Regions from separate parts of the Nocardia sp. NPDC004123 genome, predicted to be linked through region 2. Evidence: riboswitches for the same ligand, from Rfam matches in the RefSeq annotation. Region 2 holds a riboswitch; each other region holds the start of a gene.

Region 1 (7,365 bases), on a different contig from region 2:
GCTCACCCGGGACCGCATCTGGCAGGCCCTGCACCATCGGCGGACCCGCCTCCCGGTCCGCGCGGCCACGCCCAGCCGCGCCGAATTGGCCCTGCTCACCGACTATCGAAAGCCGTAGGGCCCGTCAGTCGATGGTGTAGGCCTGGCGGGAGAGGCGGAAGCCGTGGCCCGCCCCGGCGCATTCGACGTAGTCGGTGGTGCTCAGGCAGGTGAGGCCGCCGACGGTGACGTTCGTGCCGTAGTCGAGGACCGCCGCGGTGGATTCGACCAGACGGTCGCCGTGGCAGTGGAAGTCGACGACGCCGGTGCTCTCCAGGACCAAGCGGTCGCCGTACTGGAGGTGGCAGTTCTCCGGCCGGGGCGGGGTGGCGTAGTCGTGCTGGGAGATCTCGCAGGCCGCGGTGGTCGCGGAGACGAGGCAGCCGATGTTTCCCGACGGCGTGCGGAACTGCACGAAGTCGGGCGGTGCCGCCTGGGCGATCGCCGGGCCCAGCGTGGACACGGCGATCAGGGCGGCGGCCGCGGTCAGGACACGGATCGGAAATTGCATGTCGACTCCCCGGTTCGGCAGGTTTACCGGTTGATCGTCGCCACCGCCGGATGCGATAACGGACCGGGTGGCCAGGAAGGTTTGCCACGGAGTTGCCCTGGCCGGATCGGGTGGGGCACAAGGGATTATGAGGAACCGACCGGCCCGGATTTGACAAGCGGAACGACCGGGCTCACCATTGCCCAGTCAGCACCTCGCTAGGCGAGGCTCCTGTACGAACACAGGCCACTGATCCGACGACGTCGAGAGACGCCCAGGGTTAGGACAGATCACCCCGGATTAAGGGGTGATCCGAAGTGGCTTCCCGGGTCGCGAGCCCCCGGATACGTCGTGCAGTGCCGAAGCTCTGACGAGAGGGGTGCAGGGTCCGCGCCCTCGCGCGAAGCCCAGATCCCTCCTGCTGTGCGCGATGCGACACCCGATGTAGTGACGTCCACGTACGTCCCGGCGGCAAGGAGGTGAGGGACGAACAATGAGTTCCGGCGATAGTCCGTATCCGAGTACGGATTTCACTCTTCAGACGTCCCCGGCTTGCCGCATTCCGGTCACCGGCTGACCCGTTTCCCGCACAGGCGTGCCCGGCGTTCCACCGCCGGTCGGTAGCCCGCGCGTGCCCCGGGCCGGTCGATCCGTGCCCGAACTCGCTCGGCGGCCGGGCGTATTCCGCACGCCCGCACACCTGATGATCGAAAGCGAGGGACAGGCCATGGCCTTCTTCGCGAACGGCTCCAGCCGCCGCACCTCCACCGTCGCCGTGCCCGCCGCAGCCGGCCGGCCCGCCGCCGACGTCCACCCCACCGGCGCCGTCATGGACAGCGCGCATGTCGGCGATATCGTCGGCGCGCTCGGCTCCATCGGCCGGCACGACACCCTCGAAGGCCGTTCCCGCCGCCAGCGTTTCCGCATGCTGCTGGCCATCATCGGGCCCGGCCTGATCGTCATGGTCGGCGACAACGATGCCGGTGGCGTGGCCACCTACGCGCAGGCCGGACAGAACTACGGCATGGCGCTGGTCTGGACCCTGGTGCTGCTGATCCCGGTGCTCTACGTGAACCAGGAGATGGTGGTCCGTCTCGGCGCGGTCGCCGGAGTCGGCCACGCGCGCTTGATCTTCGACCGCTTCGGCAAGTTCTGGGGCGCGTTCAGCGTCGGCGACCTGTTCATCGTGAACGCGCTCACCATCGTCACCGAGTTCATCGGTGTCTCCATGGCGCTCAACTACTTCGGGCTGCCCAAGGGCGTCGCCGTGCCGCTGGCCGCGGTCGCGCTGTTCGCCATGGTGGCCGGCGGTTCGTTCCGGCGCTGGGAGCGGTTCCTGTTCGGGCTGATCGCGCTGAACATCGTCATGTTCCCGCTGGCATTCCTGGTGCACCCCAAGGCATCCCAGGTCGCGCACGGATTCCTGCCGTCCTTCCCGGGCGGGCTGAACTCGACGCTGCTACTGCTCATCGTGTCCATCGTGGGCACCACGGTCGCGCCGTGGCAGCTGTTCTTCCAGCAGTCCAATATCGTCGACAAGCGCATCACTCCCCGCTGGATCCGCTACGAGCGCATCGACCTGTGGGTCGGCATCGTCGTGGTCATGGTCGGCGCGGTCGCCATCATGGCGGCGACCACCTTCGGCCTCGCGGGCACGGCCGCGGCCGGCAGCTTCACCGATGCCGGGGCCGTCGCCCACGCGCTGCACGACCACGTGGGCACCACCGCCGGCGCGCTCTTCGCCATCCTGCTGCTGGACGCCTCGCTCATCGGCGCCAATGCCGTCGGCCTGGCCACCACCTACGCCCTCGGCGACACCCTGGGCCGGCGGCACTCGCTGCACTGGAAGGTCTCCGAGGCGCCGGCCTTCTATCTCGGATACGCGGCGCTGCTCGGCGTCGCCGCCGCGGTGTCGTTCAGCCCCGATCACGTGCTGGGCCTGCTGACCCAGGGGGTGCAGGCGCTGGCCGGGGTGCTGCTGCCCTCGGCGACGGTGTTCCTGGTCCTGCTCTGCAATGACAAGGCCGTGCTCGGCCCGTGGGTGAACACGGTCAGGCAGAACATTGTCGCCGGGGTCATCGTCTGGTCGCTGGTGCTGCTGTCGCTCGCGCTGACCGCGGCCACCTTCTTCCCGGACCTGACCACCACGACCCTCGAAATCGGCTTCGGCGCGGGCGCGCTGGTCGGCGTCCTGGGCGGGGCGGGCATGCTCATCGCCTGGCAGCGCGGCCGGCGTCGCCGGGCCGAGCGGACCGCGGCCGAGCTCGGCGGACTGGATCCGGATCAGGTGGAGGAGCTGGACTCCACTCGCCTCACCAAGGCCGAACGCAAGGCCATTCTGGAGGCGGACCGCGACACCTGGCGCACCCCTGCGCTCGACACCCTGGCGCGACCGGCGTTCTCCACGGCGCGCACGGTGGGCATGGTCGCCCTGCGCGGCTACCTGCTGCTCGCGGTGATCCTGGTGGGCGTCAAGATCTTCCAGTCCATCGGCGGCTGATCAACCACGGCGCGGCCGCAGTTCCTGGACATCGTCACCGATGCGCTTGGGCTGCGGCCGTTTTCGATGAAGCTCACGTTTTCGATGAGGCTCAGCAGTGTGCGGGATGAAATCGGAAGGCACCACACAGGTTTGGACGAATCCGGTTCGGGGAATACCCGGGGTGCACGACCGTCAGAGATCGTCGAGATCGGGAATGGGGGGCAGAACCGGCTCTGGCCACTCCTCCAGGGTTGCCACCTGCAGGTGGATGAAGGCTGCGATGCGGTGCCGGGCCGAGGACGGGAGTCGCGCGATATCGGCCGGGCTCAGGACGTGTGCGCCGAAGGAGTGGGGCTGTGACGCTTCGGGGTCAGGCGATTCGGGAACAACCTCTAGCTTTGGCCGCGAAGCAGTGGCCGGAATGTGTGGCTCATCCGGGTCTGCGGTAGCGGCGGCGGTTCGCACCATGCCGTGACCATAACCCTTTGATAACGCCCACGGGGAGGCGTTGGCGCACTTGTGTCTTCGGGCTGCGAATTCAGCGAAGACATTGTAATGGCGAGAGAAATGTGCAGGCAGCGACGGCCCTTCGGAAATTCGGTGGGCCTGCGCCGGAACACTATGGTGATGGGCGTCACTCTGTCAACACTTCGGACAAAACCCCCCGGAATGGCGCGCAACTCCCCCGAAGACTCCCGCGGGCGATTCAGAGTGGGCGGCGCGCAATGGCATACAAATCGCGCGCCGGACCGGTCGGCTTCTGTCCGATCGGCCATACCGCACGCAGCTGTCTTTCCAGATCCAGACCGGTCACCGTGGGCGACATCAGGATCCCCTCGGCCAGTTCGGTGGCCACCGCCAGGGAACTCAGCACGGCCGGCGCGATGCCGTCGGCGACGGCGGTCTTGATCGCAGTGGTCGAGGACAGCTCCAGCGCGACATTCGGCTCCCAGCCCGGCATTCCGGCGGTCATGGCACGCTCGAAGGAGTTCCGGGTGCCCGATCCGGGTTCGCGATAGATGAGCGGGCTGCGCGCCAGTTCGGCCGCGTCGATCTCGGCCCGGCGGGCCCAGGGGTGACCGGGCGCGACCACCACGACCAGCCGATCCCGGCCCACCACATGGCTTTCCAGTTCGGTCGGCAGGCGGGGGCTCTCCACGAACCCGATTCCGGCCCGGCCCTCGAGCACCGCCTTGGCAACCTCTGCCGAATTGCCCGATTCCAGGGCGATGGAGGTGTCCGGCATCCGGGCGCGCAGGCCCACCAGCCACTTCGGGAACAGGTACTCCGCGATGGTCTGGCTGGCCGCCACCCGCAGCCGCGAATCCCGCTGCGCGCGCAGGCTGTCGATCCCGGCGTCCAGCCGGGCGGCCGCATCCACGACAGTGCGCGCCCATTCGGCGATGAGCGAGCCCGCCGCCGTCGGCCGCGAGCCGAGCGTCGTCCGCTCCAGCACCGGCACGCCCACCAGCTGCTCGAGGTAGCGGATGCGCGAGCTGGCGGAGGGCTGACTGATGCCGTGCGCCTTGGCCGCCCGGCCGAGACTGCCCAGCTCGATCACCGACAACAGCAGATCGAGGGCGGCCAGATCGGGGACGCGCGGGGACAACGGCACAGAGCGAGTCTATGCAGGCCGCCCGGCCGGGCCCGGCGACCCGCGGTCAGCGGGCGGCGGCCACCCGCTCGACCACCGGCCGCCAGGTCTCGAGGGGATGGACGGTCAGGCCGACCACCTTGCCCGCGTCGTCGGCGCGCCGCAGCGTTACGGCCGCGGCGAAATCGGGATCGCGCTCGAAGGCCGTGATCTCCCCGGGCGCCATGGGACCGCCCTGCGCGATCAGGGTGCGCCGGCTCGACAGCGAAAGCGCCTCGGCGTGTACCGAATCCGTGGCCGCCAGATACCGCTTGGCCACCACGTGCAGTTCGACCAGCCGCGCGACCCGTGCGCCGAGCAGGGCCCGGACCGCGTCGCCGCCGTGGACTCCGTGTCCCGCGTCGTCACCGGGCACCAGCACGTGCCCGATGTCGTGCACCAGCCCGGCCACCTGAAGTTCCTCATCGCCGGGAAAGTCCCGGCGCAGGAGCTCGGCGCACTGCCGGTCGTGGTCGAGGATGTCGACCGGATCGCCGCTGCGGTCGGGCATGTCCCAGGCGTCGGCGCAGCCGGCCAGCAGGGTCATGAGTTCGTCGACGGTGCCGAGGGGCGCGCGGTTCACGCCCGCACCCTACGGGAATACCCGCACCGACACCCGGGTTGAATTAGTTGATATATCAACTATATGGATTCGGGTGTGCCGCCGAGCCGATTCGGAACGCATCGGACACTATTCAGCGAACCAACTGTGTGGCCGGCGAACGGGTCACCACGCCTGTGCGCCGGTTCCTCTGGAAGGAGCCTCCCATGCACGATCTGAGCGGCAAGACGATTCTCATCACCGGCGCGGCGCGGGGCATCGGCGCCGCGGCCGCCCGGCAGGCGGTCGGGGCCGGGGCGAATGTCGTGATCGCCGACGTGCTCGACGAGGAGGGCAAGGCGCTCGCGGCCGAATTGGGCTCGCGGGCCGCCTATCAGCACCTCGACGTCACCTCCGAGCTCGACTGGACCACCGCGCTGGCCGCGGCCTGCGACGCCTTCGGCGGCAGCGTGCACGGCCTGGTGAACAATGCCGGCATCTCGACCGGGGAGCTGCTGGCCGATGAATCGGTAGAGCACTTCCGCAAGGTCATCGACATCAATCTGGTCGGCGTCTTCCTGGGCATGCGGACCTTCATGCCCGCGCTCAAGCAGGCGGGCGGTGGCTCGATCGTCAATATCTCCTCCGCCGCCGGGCTCATGGGCCTGGCCCTGACCGGCAGCTACGGCGCCTCCAAGTGGGCGGTGCGCGGCATGACCAAGGTGGCCGCCATCGAGAACGGCATCGACCGGATTCGAGTGAACTCCGTGCACCCGGGCATGACCTACACCCCGATGACCGCACAGGTCGGCATCCAGCAGGGTGAGGGCGGCTATCCCAATACCCCGATGGGCCGGGTCGGCGAGGCCGATGAGATCGCCTCGGCCATCGTCTTCCTGCTCTCGGACGCGTCTTCCTACGTCACCGGCGCGGAACTCGCGGTGGACGGCGGCTGGACCGCCGGGCCGACGGTGAAATACGTGATGGGCCAGTAGCACTCCAAGGCTCCCGGTCGAGGAGTTCCGGCGCTAGTGCTTCTCGATGCGGCTCGCGGGCGGGGTGACCGCCCCGCGGCCGCGCAGGTAGGTCTCCAGGGCGTCGAGATCGATGGGGCCGACCAGGGTTTCGCGGCTCTGCTGGAACACGGTGAAGCCGTCGCCCCCGGCGGCCAGGAAGTTGTTGGTCGAAACCCGGTAGACCGCCACGGGATTCAGCGGCTGTCCGGCCACCCGGACGCTGCCGTCGACCACCTTGTGTCCCTTGGGCGCGCTGCCGGAGTAGGTGTAGGTGATGCCCGCGACCGACAGCACGCCGGGCTTGCTGACATTGTCCCATTGCTGCTCCAGCAGATTCAGGATCTGCTGTCCGGTCAGCGCCACCGCCACCACCTGATTGCCGAAGGGCTGCACGGTGTATGCCTGCTCATAGGTGATGTTGCCGCCGGTCAGCCCCGCACGCACCCCGCCCGGATTCATGAAGGCCGCCACGGCCTGCACGGTGGTCATGGCGTCGAGCATGGCGTCGGCGATGACATCGCCGAGCGGGGAATCCCCGGCCGGAGCGGGCTCGGCGGGCACCGGCGCGGTGGCCTGGCCGATCACCCGATCGGCCAGCGGTTTCGCTTGTCCGGCAAAGTAATCCACCAGCTGGGCGGCGGCGGGCGCGGGCGTGACATCACGGGTGACGACCCGGTTGACGGCCTTCGCCTCGACCTTGCCGTCGTGGAAGCGCAGGGTGACGTCGGTGACGAGGCGGCCGAAGGAGGCGGCCTGGGTGACCACCTTGCCGTCCAGTGTGCAGTTGTAGGCCTGGTGGCTGTGCGCGGTGAGCAGCACCGACACCGCGGCATCGGTGCGGTGGGCGAGTGCCTGGACGTCGGGTGAGATGCCGGCGCAGCCGTTGTAATCGACCGGGCCGCCGTGGGTTTGCTGGGCGCCGCCGTCGTGCAGCAGCGCCACCACGGTTTCCGCACCTGCGGATTTCATCTCGGGCACGTACTTGCCGATGGCGTCGGCCTCGTCGCCGAAGCGGTAGCCGCGAATGCCCTCGGGCGTGACGATGTGCTCGGTGTCGGTGGTGACGACGCCGATGACGCCGATCTTGTGGCCGCCCAGTTCGAGCATGGTCCACGCCTTCAGCCCGGGCGGCAGCTGGCCGTTGCCGTCGGTGACATTGGCGGC
Region 2 (7,365 bases):
GGACGGGCTGGCGGGCGCGGTGAAAACCAGTGGCTCCAAGGGCGTGCACATCTTCGTCCCGGTGGTGCCGGGCGTCGATCTCGAGGATGCCGCGGCGGCGACCCGGGCGATCGCCGCGCGTGCCGAGCGGCTCGATCCGCAGCTCGCCACCACGGCGTTCATTCGAGAAGACCGGGGCGGCAAGGTCTTTCTCGATTCGACCCGCGCCGGCGGCGCGACGGTGGTGTCGGTCTACAGCCCGCGGATTCGCCCGGGCGCGACCGTCTCGTTCCCGGTCGTCTGGGCGGACCTGCCCGACATCGACCCGCACGATTTCACGATTCGCACGGCGGCCAAGATGCTCGGCGACCGCGATCCCTGGGCCGAGGCCATGCCCGAACCCCAATCTCTCCCAGCCGATCTCATCGCCGAGGGACACACCATCCCGGTGGCGCGGGTGCAGGCCATGCACGAGGGCAAGCGCCGCGCCCGCGCCCGCCGTGAGAACTGACTCAGGCCAGGCACGCCGACCGGCACCCACACCACGGTGGACACCACCGGCAGCACGAGCACCCGGCTCAGGCCGGCCAGGCCCATGAGGGTGGCGGGCCCGAATTCGGCCGGCCAGACGATCGTCGCGGGACGATCCGGAATGGTGAGTTCGAGAGTCATGGATGAATCCGCATCCATTCGAGAAAGGCACGCGGAAATAGGCGAGTGGCAGGTGCGTCGCCGAATATCGGAAAGTCACAAATCGTCCGCCGCGTCGCCGATCGCATGATTCGGGCGGTTCGCCTACGCTGGTCGGCGTGATGAGAGCGGCAGGCGCGGTGGCGGGGATCGCCCTGATCGGGGCGGCGATCGCGGGCTGCGGCGGCTCGTCGAATCAACGGGCGGCCCCGGCGACGACCACATCCAGGGCGGCGGTGATGCCGGCACCGAACACCATCGGACTGTGCGGCGGGGTGGCCGATGCCGATGTCGGCCAGGCGACCGGGCTCAATGGGCTGCAGCGAGTGGCGGTGAATCCGCTGGGATGTGCATGGCAGCGGCCCGCGGGCGGTGACTACGCGGTGGTATTCCACTGGTTCCGGGGCAGTCCGCTCGCGGACCGGCGGACTCAGATCACCGACGCGCGCCCGTCCGACGTTCAGGTGGGCGGGCAATCCGGCATCGAATGGCAGGGGCCGCAGTCGTGCGAGGTGGCACTTCCGTTCGGGGACAGCGATTTCATCGATTGGTCGGAGCGGGCCGCGATTACCGAGACCGCCAAGGAGCCCTGCAAGGGACTGGAACAGCTGGCGGCGTCCACTCTGACGAAGGCCGGGCAGGGGTAATGCGTCGGGTTCGAACGCCAATCGCCTTGGCGGCCTTACTGATCGCCGCACTCTCGGGGTGCTCGCAGGGTCCGAAGGAATCGCCCGTGCGCGCCGCCGACGCCCCGAACCTGCTGGCCGGCTGCGGCCCGCTGGAGGATCAGAAGATCGCGAGCAACCTGCACGTCTCGGGCATCAGACAGCAGAGCGCCCCCACCATCTGCAACTGGACCGCCACCAGTCCGAACGGCGGTGCGGTCGACATCACCTACGCCTGGCTGGAGAACGACACCCTGAGCCGTGAGGTCCAGATCGCTGATCAATTCGGTTATCAGGTCGAGCGTTTGGTGATCAAGCACTTCGGCGGCATGTACTGGCGTGACCCGAAGGATCCGAGCACCTGCGCCGTGACCGCCTCCGACACCGGCACCGTCACCTGGTGGGTCCAGAACCGCGACCACGCGGCGCAACCGGACCCGTGCGCGGGGGCCATGACTCTCATGCAGGCCACCCTCTCGGTAGACGGTGTGTGACCGTTCCCAACCTGCTGCCGGACAAGAAGACAGCGGCGGTGAGGGTCGAGACCCTCATCGCCGCAACGGGTTTCACCGAAACAATCGCACTCGCCCGCTAGACGGCAGGCGCCGCGCCGGCGGGAGCCGGGGTGGAGTCGGGCGCGGACAGGCGCTGGGCCAGGCCGATGCCGACCGCGATGGCGGCGGGTACGCCGGTCAGCACCAGACCGGCCGCCGCACCCAGCGGAATGCCGATGGCGGCGCCCGTGAGGCCGCCCGCGATGCCGGTCGGCACCGACATGACCGTGACGCCGGCGATGGCGCCGCCCGCGGCGCCGATGGCGCAACCGGCCGCGCCGCCGATGAGGGTGCCGATCAGGGTGCCCATCGAGGTGGCCAGACCGAACTGGTTGACCGCCGCGGCGAACGCGGCATCCTGGTCGGCCTGGCTCGCGACGGTCTTCGGCACCGGCGCGGACAGGGCAGGGGCGGGGACGGTGGCGGCCAGGGTGTACGCGGTGATTTTCCTCATTGGCGAACCTCCGAAATTCTGGGTGGATGATTTCGAATGAGGGTGGAAAGGCCAGCACGTATTACACGGCCGCGTCATGGGGATACGCATCGTGCGTGGTGTGGTGAAAGGTCAGAGTCGTGTGGCGTGTTTCCACCCGCAAACGGGTGAGTGGAACGGATCACTCGGATACGGACTATCGCCGGGGGTCATGGGTCGTCCTCACCTCCTTGCGGCCGGAGCGCACGAGGGCGCTGACCAGGGTGCACCCGAGGAGTCGCCACGGCAGCAGGCCGGAGGGCGAGCACCCCTCTCGTCAGAGCTTCGGCACTGTACGACGTATCCCCAATGACAATGACGTTGGGAAGCCACTTCGGGTGACCCCTTAATCCGGGGAAACCTGTCCTAACCCTGGGCGTCTCTCGACGTCGTCGGATCAGTGGCCTGTGTTCGTACAGGAGCCTCGCCTAGCGAGGTGCTGATTGACGCCGCAAAGTCTGGCAGTAGAGGATTGATTCGTCAAATTCGGACATGCAATGTTCGCCCGTGGCCGCCGGAATTCCGGGTCGCCGAGTCAGGAGCGCATATGACCGAACCCACAGTATCGTCGAAGCCGGAATCGGTTGCGACGGTGCATCTGTCGCAGTTGCTGAAGGCGCCGGTGATCGCCGCGTCGGGGGAGACCATCGGCCGCGTGGACGACCTCATCGTGCGCCTGCCGGGTGGCGAAGCCTATCCGCCGGTGATCGGCGTGGTCGTCGGGATGGGCGGGCGCGATGTGTTCGTCTCCGCCGAACGTATCCGGCTGTTCGGAGCCGATCGCATCGTTCTCTCGGTCAACAAGGTCGACCTGCGGTCCTTCGAGCGGCGTGCGGGTGAGGTGCTGCTGCGCGCGGACATCCTGGGTCACCGGCTGATCGATGTGGAGGCGGTGGAGCTGGTGCGCGCCTACGATGTCGAACTCGATCGGGTCGGCGTGCCCGACGACTCCGGTTCGGGCTGGGTGCTGGCGCGACTGGACACCCGCCGCCCGGCTCGCCTGTTCGGGCTGATCAAGTCCGGCGGCGGTCACGCCTCCCGGGATTGGAAGGCGTTCGAGCCGCTGATCGGCCATGAGCAGTCGCTGACCCAGCGGCTCAGCAGCCGGTTGCGCGGGCTCAAGCCCGCTGAGATCGCCGACCTGCTGGAGGACGCGGACAAGCACGAGCAGGACGAGATCCTGGATCAAGTGCACGACGACCCTGAACTGGAGGCGGATGTCTTCGAGGAGCTCGACTCCGACAAGTCCAGCCGCCTGCTCAACGACATGTCCGATGCGGAAGTCGCGGCGCTGCTCGGGCGCATGCGCGCCGACGACGCGGCCGACTCCGTCATCGAACTCAAGCAATCGCGCCGCCGGCGGGTGCTCGACCTGATGCCGCCCGGGCAGCGCGTCAAGGTCGTCACGCTGATGGGGTTCAATCCCGACAGCGCCGGCGGGCTGATGAACGTCGACTTCGTCTCGTGTCCGCTGGACGCTACGGCGGCACAGGCGCTTTCGGTGGTCTCCGCCGCACACGCATTGCAGCCGGAGGCCCTGCTGAAAGTGCACGTACTCGACTCCGGCCGGCTGGTGGGCGTGGTCTCGGTGATCGCGCTGCTGCAGGCCGACCCGGCGACGCCGGTCGCCGGCCTCATGGACGACGATCCGGTGCGGGTCGCGCCCGAGACCGATATCACCGACATCGCCCTGTTGATGGCCGATTACAACCTGTACGCCGTGCCGGTGGTGGACGACGCCGATCGGGTGCTCGGCGTGGTCACCGTCGACGATGTGCTCGAGGATGTCATTCCTGACGACTGGCGGCGTCGTGAGCCCGCGCCCCGGCCGGCCCGGCCGGTCGCGACCGGATCCGGCGACGACTCGGACGGCGCGGCACGGCCATGACCGATGCCGAGGAGAACCGTTCCGCGAATCGTCGGTCGGCCGTGCTGGATTCGGCGCACCTGGGCGATATCGAGGGCGCGCTCGGCAAGATCAAGATCGGTGACATCGAGCATTCGCGCACGTTCAAGACCCGGATGCTGACGCTGCTGGCCATTATCGGCCCCGGGCTGATCGTCATGGTCGGTGACAATGACGCCGGCGGTGTCGCCACCTACGCGCAGGCCGGGCAGAACTACGGCTACAGCCTGCTGTGGGTGCTGCTGCTGTTGATCCCGGTACTGATCGTCAACCAGGAGATGGTGGTTCGCCTGGGCGCGGTCACCGGCGTCGGGCATGCGCGGCTCATCAACGAGCGCTTCGGCCGCGGCTGGGGCTGGTTCTCGGTGGGCGATCTCTTCGTTCTGAACTTTCTCACCATCGTGACCGAGTTCATCGGTGTCAGCCTGGCCGCGGAGTATTTCGGCATCTCGAAGTACGTCGTGGTGCCGGTGGCGGCCGCGGCGCTGGTGGCGATCATGGCCACCGGCAGCTTCCGGCGGTGGGAACGGGCGATGTTCGTATTCATCCTGATCACCCTGCTGCAGATTCCGATGCTGTTGCTGTCGCATCCCGACTGGGGCCGCGCCGCAAAGGATTTCGTGGTGCCCGGTGTCGAGGGCAGCTGGACCTCCGACGCGGTGCTGCTGATCATCGCCATCGTCGGCACCACCGTCGCGCCATGGCAGCTGTTCTTCCAGCAGTCCAATATCGTCGACAAGCGCATCACCCCGCGGTTCATCGGCTACGAGCGGGCCGACACCACCCTGGGCGCGTTCGTCGTGGTGATCGGTGCGGCCGCGCTCATGATGACCGCCGACTACGCCGCGCGCGCCAATGACGCGGTCGGGAAGTTCGTCGACGCGGGCGAGATCGCGCACCTGCTGGGCCAGGTCCACCGCCTGCTGGGTTCGGTCTTCGCGATCGTGCTGCTGGACGCGTCGATCATCGGCGCTGCGGCGGTCACCCTCGCCACCAGCTACGCCTTCGGCGATGTGTTCGGCATCAAGCACTCGCTGCACCGCGGGTTCAAGGACGCCAGGCAGTTCTATCTGTCCTATATCGCGATGGTGGTGCTCGCCGCGGGCATCGTGCTGATTCCGGGTGCGCCCCTGGGGCTGATCACCACCGCCGTGCAGGCCCTGGCCGGGCTGCTGTTGCCCAGCGCCAGCGTGTTCCTGCTGCTGCTGTGCAACGACCCGCAGGTGCTCGGGCCGTGGGTGAATCGCACCTGGCTGAACGTCGTGGCGGCGATCATCGTCGGCGTGCTGCTGTTGCTGTCGGGAATCCTCATGGCCACCACGCTGTACCCGGACCTGGATGTGGTCGCCACGGCCGGATACCTGGCGGTGGCGCTGGTGTTCCTGGCCGTGATCGCGGTGGTGGCGCTGAGGTTCACGCAGCGCGGGGCGCCCGCGCCCACGCCGCGGCCCCGCTTCGAGGCGTCCGCGAAGGACATCTGGCGGATGCCGCCGCTGACGCTGCTGGAACCGGTGACCTGGTCGGCCGGTACCCGGCTGGGCATGATCGCCCTGCGCGCCTATCTGGTCGTCGGCGCGATTCTGCTGCTGGTCAAGGCGATTCAGCTGGGGCGGGGCTGACGGCCGCGGGGCGCGGCCGAGCTCAGTGCTCGAGGAAGGTGGCGACGATGTTCCAGAACATGTTCGGGTCCACGCTGTTGAAATCCCAGCTCTCGGTGAGGCTGTGCGTGATGCTGACGATGCTCGGGATGTCGAAGTCGTGCCGGGTGGCGGTGCCCTTGGCCTCCACGGCGGTGACGACGTAGGCGGTGGCGGTTTCTGCGGTGTGGGGCACGAGGAAGCTCCAATCGAGGACCAGGACCGGATGGGGACACGTGGCCGTGGACAGCGTCGGCCACAACCACGCATCGCAAACGCCGTGGCGAGCCTCGCGGCGGGCACGTCGTGGCGTTTCCGTCCAGTTTTATTTCCGCTCGCGTCGCGCGGGAGTTCCGAAGACGCCAAACCGGGCCGGTACACGCCAACCTTGCTGTGTGGTTGCCGGAATACCGTACGGTAGGTGCGATTTCGGCCTGCGCGCGGGGTCCATCTTTCAGGAATCCTCGCGATCGCGCCAGCGATGTACGGCGCGCCGCAGGCTGGCCGGATCCGCGTATCCCAGGAATTCCGCCTGCTGAGCGCGTGGAAGGTGTTCGGCCCGTTGCAATCTGCGGCGCCGTGCCCGGTCCACCTCACGGCGCCAGGTGGTTCCGGACTCGGTCAGGCGGCGTTGTAGTGATCTTGGTGAGGTCAGCAGACGCCGCGCTACCACTTCCAGTGTCGCCGTGCCCTCGTCGAGAGCGCCGTCGAGGACGTCGCCGAGCCGTTCCAGCCAGGTGATGCCGGACTCGGGAGTGGCCGGCAGCGTGGCCGCGTAGGACAGCAGCACGGCCGTCAACTCGGGATCGGCCGACTTCATGGGAAGCGCCAGATCCGCGGTCCGCAGCGTCAGGGAGTCGACCAGGCTCCCGAAATCGATTGCGCGAGTGCCGAACAGCTCGGTGACGGCGGCGAGGTCGACCGGCGCGGCCTGCCGGAAGGTCACCCGCGTCGGCGCGATCGGGTAGCGGGTGGCCGCCCGGCCCCGGCCCACGAGGAGCGCGAAAGCCGCCTGCACCAACAGTTCTCGCCCGCGGCAGTCCTCCACCCCGGACAGCACCTCGTAGCAGACCTCGTGTTCGGTGCCATGCGTGATCCGAAAGCTGTAACTCGTTGTGAGACTGCCGGTGTGGTGCACGCAGGCGTCCAGTGCCGCGCCCAGGGTCTCCGCCGACAGGAACAGATACTCCAGCAGACCGAATTCGCCGGTCGCACTGTCCTCCGGTACGCGCAGGGCGATATCCGGGTCACCGGTTTCCTGTTCGAGCAGCTCCCACACCCGCAGGCAGTACCGGGACGACACCCGGGTCCCCTCGCCGCCCTCACGCCAGGCGGGGACCCCGGCCAGCCGGGCGATCCGCTCCGGATCGAGCCCCGCCCGGGCCGCCCGCTCCAGTGCGAACCGGGCCATCAGAATGCTGTCGTGAGAGTCGGATCGAGTAGTCACGGCCACCCATCACCA
Region 3 (7,365 bases), on a different contig from region 2:
ACTGCTCGATGTGCTCTATCGCCAGATCGCCGAGGAGTTCCTGGATCCGATGACGGCCTTCGCGGTCGCCGACGATCCGGACCGGGATCGCGCGCTGTCGGAGACGCTGGTGGCGAAGGTGCTCGAGGATCCGCGCAAGTCGCGGCTGTTTCTGGTGGAGCCGTATTCCTCGACCGGGCTGGGGCAGACGACGATCGCGGTGATGCCCGCGTTCACCCGGTTGATCCAGGATCACCTGTTCGCCCATATCGAGGATCCGGTGCGGCGCCGGCTGGCGGCGGTCACCATGGCCAGCGGCAATGCGGGCATGTTCTCGGCGTGGCTCAATGGCACGCTACGCGCCACGCGCGAGCAGATCGTCGACCATCTGGTGGAGACCATCGACGCCTATCGCGGCGTGTATCGCGGCTGACCCGGGCGGTTGGCCCCGCCCGGATCCGCTTGCGGCGCAGCGGGTTCGGTTCCGGCCGATCAGGCGGCCGGTACCGCGGCGTGGACGCGGTCGAGTGATCGGCGCAGTATGCGCACCCAGGGGGACCATCGGGCCGGTTCGGCGGGCGGGTGCCCCATTTCCGTCGCGGCGCGATCGAGCAGTTCCTCGAGCACCGCGTCGTGCAGCCAGCGGATGGCGAGGCTCCACAGCAGCCGGCCCCGCGGCGTGCGGGCCCGCGCGACGACGAGATGCCTCAGCACGCAACCCCGTTCACCGCGATCGATGATCTCGAAGGTGTGCGTGCCGGCGAAGGGCATGGTCGGCGCGAAGGTGAACTCGACGGCGCGGCCGGGTTCGTACGCGGTGCAGACGTAGCGGATGCTGCCGTGCCCGCCGTCCGCGCCGACCTGCAGCGGCCGGTCCAGGATCAGGGTCGGCCAGTGCTCGCCCGGCCAGAGCGGATTGCCCGGCTCGGCCACCGCATCGAGCAGGGCACCGGCCCGCTGCGCCGACACCGGCAGTTCTCGCTGGTGAATGTTCCAGATCATCGACTCACCCGTTCCGTACGGTACCGTATGTTCCGATTCCATACGGTACCGTACGGAGCTATGGCGGAGAAGAGGCGACGGCTCAGCCGTGACGATTGGGTCGCGGCCGCGCTGGCGGCGCTCGGCGAGGGTGGCGTGGGCGCGGTCGCCATCGAACCCCTGGCCGCGCGGCTGGGCGCGACCAAGGGCAGCGCCTACTGGCATTTCGCGAATCGGGACGAGTTGCTGGCGGCGGCCCTGCAGCGCTGGGAGCACGAGGAGACCGATGCGGTGATCGCGCTGGTGTCGGCCGAACCCGATCCGGCGGTCGGGCTCCGGACGCTATTGGGCGCGGCGCTGGCGCATCCGCAGGAGAAGCTCGCGGTACTGCTGGCCGGGGCGACGGATCCGCTGGTGGAGCCGGTGCTCACCCGGGTCACTGTGCGGCGCATCGCGTATCTGGCCGAACTGTTCACCCGGCTCGGTTTCGCCGACCCGGTGGCGAAACATCGTGCGGCACTGGCGTATTCGGCGTATCTGGGCACAGGTCAGCTGTGGCGGACGATGCGCGGCACGCTACCGGCCGACCAGGAGGCCTGGGAGTCCTACGTCGACGAGATCTGGCGGGTGCTGACCACCCCGGGTCCGACCGGGCACGCACCGGCGCCGGGCAGCGCGGAGTCGCCGCGAGACTCGGGCTAGACGCTCAGGGCCGCACCACGGCCGTGGGTGAGGACCAGGTCGAGCAGCCCGGGGAAGCGGGCCTCGAGGTCCTCGGTGCGCAGGCGGTTGAGGCGGCGGGTGCCCTCGTCGCGCTGGCGGATGACGCCGGCTTCGCGCAGGGTTCTGAAGTGCCCGCTCTGGGTGGATTTGCTGATCGGCAGGTCGAAGGTGGTGCAGGCCAGTTCGCCGTTCTCGGCGGCGGCCAGGCGGGTGACGATGGTGAGCCGGACGGGGTCGGCGAGGGCGGCCAGCACGGTGGTGAACCGCAGTTCGTCGCGGGCGGGGTGAACCAGTTCGGTCGCGGTTCGGCTTGCCATGGCGTCCAGGCTAGTCCACATGTTCACAAAATCCGAACATCCTGTTATGTTCGGAATTGTCGAACATGCCTGTGCCGGGAGGACGTCATGACCGTCGAGCAATCCACCGCAGCCCCCGAAGACGCGGCCGCCCCGCAGGATTCACCGCCGGGGAGCGGTGCACGGTTCTGGGGCACCGCCTACACGCTGCTGATCCTGTTGACCGGCACGAATGTGGCCACACCGCTGTATCACGGCTACGCGCATCGGTTCGGGTTCTCACCGCTGGTGATGACGCTGGTGTTCGCGGTCTACATGGGGGTGCTGATTCCCGCGCTGCTGATCGCCGGCCCTGCCTCGGATGCACTGGGGCGGCGCCGGATTCTGCTGCCCGCGCTGGCGCTGGCGGCGCTGGGCACGCTGGGTTTCGCGCTGGCCGGCGCGGTGGTCTGGTTGTTCGCGGCCCGCATCCTGCAGGGGCTGGCGGTCGGGGCGGCCTCGGGTGCGCTCACCGCCGCGCTGACCGAGCTGGAACCGCACGGTGACCGCCGCCGCGCGGCCCTGGTGTCGGCGGTGGCTTCGGCCGGCGGCATGGGCCTGGGCCCGGTACTGGGAGCTGTTCTGGCGCAATATCTTCCAGCCCCCTACGTGACGCCGTTCGTGGTGGAGCTGGCGCTGCTGATCCCGGCCGCGGTGGCGGTGGCGGCGCTGCCGGAGACCGCGACCATCACCCGGTGGCGGCCGCGGCGGCCGAGTATCCCGGCCGGGATGGGTGCGGTCTTCGCGGCCGCGGGCACGGGCGCGTTCCTGGGTTTCGCGGTGGTCGGCGTCTTCCTCACACTGATCCCGACCTATGCCGCGACCCTGTCGGGCAGTGCGAATCTGGTGGTCGGCGGCGCGGCGGCCGCGCTGCTGCCCGCGGCGTGGGCGGTGGCGCAGCTGGTGGGTTACGGCAAATCCGAACGGGCTCTGGACTTCACGGGGTTCCCGCTGCTGGCGGTGGGCCTGGTACTGCTGGCGATCGCGGGGGCGGTCTCCTCGCTGCCGTTGCTGTTGTTCGCGACAGTGCTGGCCGGGGCCGGTCACGGCCTGGTGTTCCTGTCGGGATTGACCGCGATCAATGCGGCCGCGCCGGCCGATCGGCACGCCGATGTGCTGTCGACCTATTTCGTGATGGCCTATTGCGGCAGCGGCGGCCCGGTCATCGGCGTCGGCCTGCTGGCGGGCGCGACCGGTTTGCTGGCTGCGGTGCAGATCTTCTCGGCGGTGGTGGCGGTGCTGTGTGTGGTGCGGCTGGTGGCGCGGGTCGCGGTCGAGGCGCGACGCTAGCGGGTGCGCGAATGCGACGGCGCTCACGTCGGGTTGCCGATCGCGGCGGGCCGGTGTTTACTTCTGGTCGCAAGGTGCCGTCGTTAGCTGAGGCTCCTTCACGGATACAGGCCGGCGATCCCGAACGTCGAGAGACGCCCCGGATCAGGACAGGTTTCCCCGAGCTAAGGGGATGCCCCGACCGGCTCCCGCCGCCCGTGGCGGGTTCACGCCGTGGAGTGCTGAAGGTCTTACGAGGGGTGGTACCCGTACCGGCGATGTCGCGCCGGTCCCACTCCCCTGGCATGCGTGCGTGTGGCGTCGAGGAGGTGGTGGTCGTGCCCGATGGACCGGATCGAGTTCCGTTAGCCAATCGTTCACTCGGTGTCACTCCCGCAATCTCCCGGCCGCTACCCGTACCCCGGTAGCGTCCGAGTCCGGAGTGCGCCGTCATCCGCTGGGAGATCGAGATGACCATGTGGGAAATGCTGCTGCGGCTCGGCACGGGTGTCGGGTTGGGCGCGGTGATCGGGTTCGAGCGTCAGTTCCGGGCCCGGATGGCCGGACTGCGCACGAATTCGCTGGTCGCCGCCGGGGCGACCTTGTTCGTGCTGCTGTCCGCGCACGGCTTCAACGGCGCCTCGGCGGATCCGACTCGTGTTGCGGCACAGATTGTTTCGGGTATCGGCTTCCTGGGCGCGGGCGTGATCCTGCGCGACGGGTTCAATATCCGCGGCCTGAACACCGCCGCGACGCTGTGGTGTGCGGCGGCGGTGGGTGCGCTCGCGGGTGCGGGCATGTATTCGACCGCGGTGGCGGGCACGGTGGCGGTGGTGGTGGTCAATACCGCGCTGCGCACGGTGGCGCGCACGGTGGATCGCCCCGGTGTCGACGAGGCCGAGGCCCAGGAGGCGTTGTACGCCTTCCACGCCGACACCGACGACGCGCACGAGGCGCATGTGCGGGCGCTGCTGGTGCAGTCGCTGACGCGCACCGATTTCCGGCTGGTGTCGATCTCGAGCCACGACACCTCCCCGGGCCGGGTGCAGGTGCGGGCGGAGTTGACCGGGGACCGCCGCGACGACCGGCAGATGGAGGCCGCGGTGAGCCGGTTGAGCCTGGAGCCGTCGGTGACCAGCGTCGGGTGGCGCACGGTGCCGCTGCGGGCGGAGGCCGAGGAGTGAACGCCGCGCTGCGGTCGTATCCGTCGCGCGGGGTGGCTTCGGCGCAATCGCCGAGATCACGGTGGAGCAGCCGCGCCCGCGCAGCCGCCGCACGCCGGGGTTCGAGACGCTGGTCGATCAGATCTACGGTCTGCTCACCGGCCGTGACACCGAAGTCGCTGCGGCCCCGGCGGATACGTTGACGCCGTTCGCGGTGCCGCTGCCCGATGCCTCGGTCGGCGGGATCGCGGGTCTGCTGGAGCTGGTGTACGGCAACGACGGCCGCGCCGACCTGCCGGTGGTGGCCGACGAGCTGAATTTCGAGGTCGACGACCTGATGCCGCTGGTCGACGCGGCGGCGCTGCTGGGTCTGCTGCTGGTGGAGTCCGGTGACGTGATGCTGACCAATGTCGGGGCGAATTTCACCAATGCCGACATCCGGTCCAGCAAGGCGATTTTCGCCGCGCAGGCCCGCCGGCGTGCCCCGCTGGTGCGCACCATCTGCTCGGCGCTGGTGGGCAGCAGCGATCAGACGGTGGGCGCGGATTTCATTCTCGATCTGCTGCGGCGCGGCTGCTCCGACGACGACGCCCGCCGCCAGCTGGAGCTGGCCATCGACTGGGGCCGCTACGCCGAGTTGTACGACTACGACACCGATTCCGGCCGCATCACCGCCGATCCCGCCGCCGATCTGCGCGCGTCCTGAGTCACACCATCGCCGACGGGATCACCGTGGTGAGGCCGCCGTCGACGAGCAGGTCCTGACCGGTGATGTAGGAGGCGTCTGCGGAGGCCAGGAACGCGACGGCGGCGGCCACCTCGTCGCTGTCGCCGACCCGCCCCAGCGCCACCCGTGACCCCGCGGTGGCCTGCGCGTCGGCGGAGGCCTCGGCCCGGTAGGCGGGGGTGTCGATGTAGCCGGGGCTGACCGAGTTCACCCGGATTCCGCGCGGCGCCAACTCCGCCGCCAGCGTCCGCGTCAGATTCTGCACCGCCGCCTTCGTCGCCGAATACAGTGCGGCGCCGGGCGCGCCCCGATACGGGGCGAAGGAGGCGTTGAGGACGATCGCACCCCCGTCGACCAGCAGCGGCAGCATGTGCTGCACGGTGAAGAACGCGGCCTTGAAGTTGATCCCCACCACCCGATCGAACTCGTCGCCGGTGACCGCCGAAACAGGTTGGAACGCACCGATTCCCGCATTCACGAACGCCACATCCAGCCGCCCGAACCGCTCGGACACCACCCGCGCCAGCGCCGCGAGATCCTCGGGCTCGGTGGCGTCTCCGGCCGCCCCGGCCGCCCGCTCCCCCAGCTCGGCCACCGCGGTGTCCAGCCGGTCCTTGTCCCGCCCGGTCACGACCACCCACGCCCCCTCCGCGACGAGCCGCCGCGCGGCGGCCAGCCCCATCCCGCTGCTGCCGCCGGTGATGAGCGCGACCTTGTCCTGGAACCGGAACCCGTTGTGTGTCATGGCTTCAGCCTGCCGGGCCGCGTGATGGGTTAACAGTGCGCAGTTATCGTGGGTGTGCCACCACCACCTTGCCGGGCACGGCTCCCGCCGGCGCGGCGAGGGCGCCACCGGTGGTGACCGTTGTCAGTCCCTCAGTTCACAGATGACGACCGGGATCTCGCGGGTGGTTCGCTCCTGGTAGTTCGCGTAGCCCTGGTATGCCGAGGTGATCTGCGGCCACAGTTCGGCTCGCTCGCTGTGATCTGCGGTGTGTGCGTGCACTTTTCGCCGTCGGCCGTAGATCACCAGTTCGGCATCGGGGTGCGCCTGGAGGTTGCGGTACCAGTCGGGATTCCGGTCGTCGCCGCCCTTCGAGGCGACCAGCACGACCCGGCCGGCGTCATGGACCGGAGCGGTCAGGTAGCACGAGCGCGGCAGCCCCGACTTCCGCCCGACCGTGTGCAATTCGACCACCGGCATCCCGAACGGGTTGGCCAGCAGTTTGTTCCCGCTGACGGTGAGGACGACCCGGTGGGCGAGGTTCATCAGTTTGGCCCCGCTATCTTTCAGTGCGTACTTGTTCAACGCCTGTCCCTTGTCCCTGATGCATCGAAGCCTTCTACGACGGCCACTAGAGTCGAGTTAGCGCTGCAAACATTACCAGAAATGTGAGCAGGGTCAACATTGCTGGGTTGCGGCCCGCGAGCACGATTCGGTGCCGGCGAGCTCAGGCGGGCGAGGCCAGCCGGAGGCGGTGGAGCTGGTCGAGGCGAGCGGCGGTGTCGGTGCCGGCGCGGGGGTTGTAGAGAACCAGGTGGCGGTCGGATTGGTCGGCGAGGGTGAGGGTGGTGGCCTCGAAGTGGAGTTCACCGGCCTCGGGGTGTGCCAGCGCGTTGACCGCCTGCTGGGCCGGGCCGACATCGTGGCGCGACCACAGGCGCGCGAATTCCGGGCTGCGGGAAGCGAGTTCGGCGATGACGGAGTCGAAGCCGGGGTCGCCGGGGCAGAGTGCGGAGTCGGCACGGTAGGCGGCCACGACCGCGGGGGCGGCCTCGGACCAGGTCTGTGGCATGGCCAGGTAGCGCGGGTTGGTGAAGTAGGTGACCAGGCAGTTGCTGCCAGGGCCGTTGTAGCCGAAGACGGCGCGGGCGGTGTCGTTGTAGGCCAGCATATTCCAGTAGCGGTCGCGCAGAACGGCCGGGCGGGGGTTCCAGGCGTCGAGCAGGTTGCGGGTCTCGGCACCGATGCCGGTGCCGCTGTCGGTGGCGGCGCAGGGCGGGTTGAGACCGGCCAGGACGTAGAGGTGAGCGCGTTCGGGGGCGGTGAGCTGCAGGGCGGCGGCGACGGCATCGAGGACGTCGGTGGAGACGGTGATGTCGCGGCCCTGTTCGAGCCAGGTGTACCAGGAGACGCCGACACCGGCGAGGACGGCGACTTCCTCGCGGCGCAGCCCGGGGGTGCGGC

The links. Region 2 has a riboswitch for magnesium ahead of ACWEQQ_RS19940 (hypothetical protein). Riboswitches for the same ligand answer to the same signal wherever they lie in the genome.
Region 1: it holds a riboswitch for magnesium, as region 2 does, so the genes downstream of both, ACWEQQ_RS10865 (NRAMP family divalent metal transporter) here and ACWEQQ_RS19940 (hypothetical protein) in region 2, are expected to answer to the same signal.
Region 3: it holds a riboswitch for magnesium, as region 2 does, so the genes downstream of both, ACWEQQ_RS13480 (MgtC/SapB family protein) here and ACWEQQ_RS19940 (hypothetical protein) in region 2, are expected to answer to the same signal.

The regions. Positions count from the first base shown of each region.
Region 1 covers NZ_JBSGGG010000006.1:206,061-213,425, forward strand. The annotation lists partial or broken gene ACWEQQ_RS10855 (molybdopterin-dependent oxidoreductase) at 1-31, shown strand, start outside; gene ACWEQQ_RS10860 (DUF6636 domain-containing protein) at 125-550, opposite strand; M-box (ykoK) riboswitch at 737-915, shown strand; gene ACWEQQ_RS10865 (NRAMP family divalent metal transporter) at 1,257-3,029, shown strand; gene ACWEQQ_RS10870 (hypothetical protein) at 3,204-3,479, opposite strand; gene ACWEQQ_RS10875 (LysR family transcriptional regulator) at 3,718-4,626, opposite strand; gene ACWEQQ_RS10880 (HD domain-containing protein) at 4,673-5,227, opposite strand; gene ACWEQQ_RS10885 (glucose 1-dehydrogenase) at 5,413-6,180, shown strand; gene ACWEQQ_RS10890 (bifunctional metallophosphatase/5'-nucleotidase) at 6,214-7,365, opposite strand, start outside.
Region 2 covers NZ_JBSGGG010000013.1:44,264-51,628, reverse strand. The annotation lists gene ACWEQQ_RS19955 (DNA polymerase domain-containing protein) at 1-490, shown strand, start outside; gene ACWEQQ_RS19950 (DUF3558 family protein) at 792-1,316, shown strand; gene ACWEQQ_RS19945 (DUF3558 family protein) at 1,316-1,828, shown strand; gene ACWEQQ_RS19940 (hypothetical protein) at 1,926-2,342, opposite strand; M-box (ykoK) riboswitch at 2,623-2,803, opposite strand; gene ACWEQQ_RS19935 (magnesium transporter MgtE N-terminal domain-containing protein) at 2,908-4,248, shown strand; gene ACWEQQ_RS19930 (NRAMP family divalent metal transporter) at 4,245-5,885, shown strand; gene ACWEQQ_RS19925 (hypothetical protein) at 5,908-6,099, opposite strand; gene ACWEQQ_RS19920 (AraC family transcriptional regulator ligand-binding domain-containing protein) at 6,358-7,350, opposite strand; gene ACWEQQ_RS19915 (AraC family transcriptional regulator ligand-binding domain-containing protein) at 7,360-7,365, opposite strand, start outside.
Region 3 covers NZ_JBSGGG010000008.1:115,647-123,011, reverse strand. The annotation lists gene ACWEQQ_RS13505 (TetR/AcrR family transcriptional regulator) at 1-412, shown strand, start outside; gene ACWEQQ_RS13500 (SRPBCC family protein) at 472-981, opposite strand; gene ACWEQQ_RS13495 (TetR/AcrR family transcriptional regulator) at 1,042-1,662, shown strand; gene ACWEQQ_RS13490 (ArsR/SmtB family transcription factor) at 1,659-2,000, opposite strand; gene ACWEQQ_RS13485 (MFS transporter) at 2,088-3,308, shown strand; M-box (ykoK) riboswitch at 3,381-3,556, shown strand; gene ACWEQQ_RS13480 (MgtC/SapB family protein) at 3,758-4,471, shown strand; gene ACWEQQ_RS13475 (AAA-associated domain-containing protein) at 4,533-5,156, shown strand; gene ACWEQQ_RS13470 (SDR family NAD(P)-dependent oxidoreductase) at 5,158-5,922, opposite strand; gene ACWEQQ_RS13465 (nitroreductase family deazaflavin-dependent oxidoreductase) at 6,046-6,486, opposite strand; gene ACWEQQ_RS13460 (helix-turn-helix transcriptional regulator) at 6,629-7,365, opposite strand, start outside.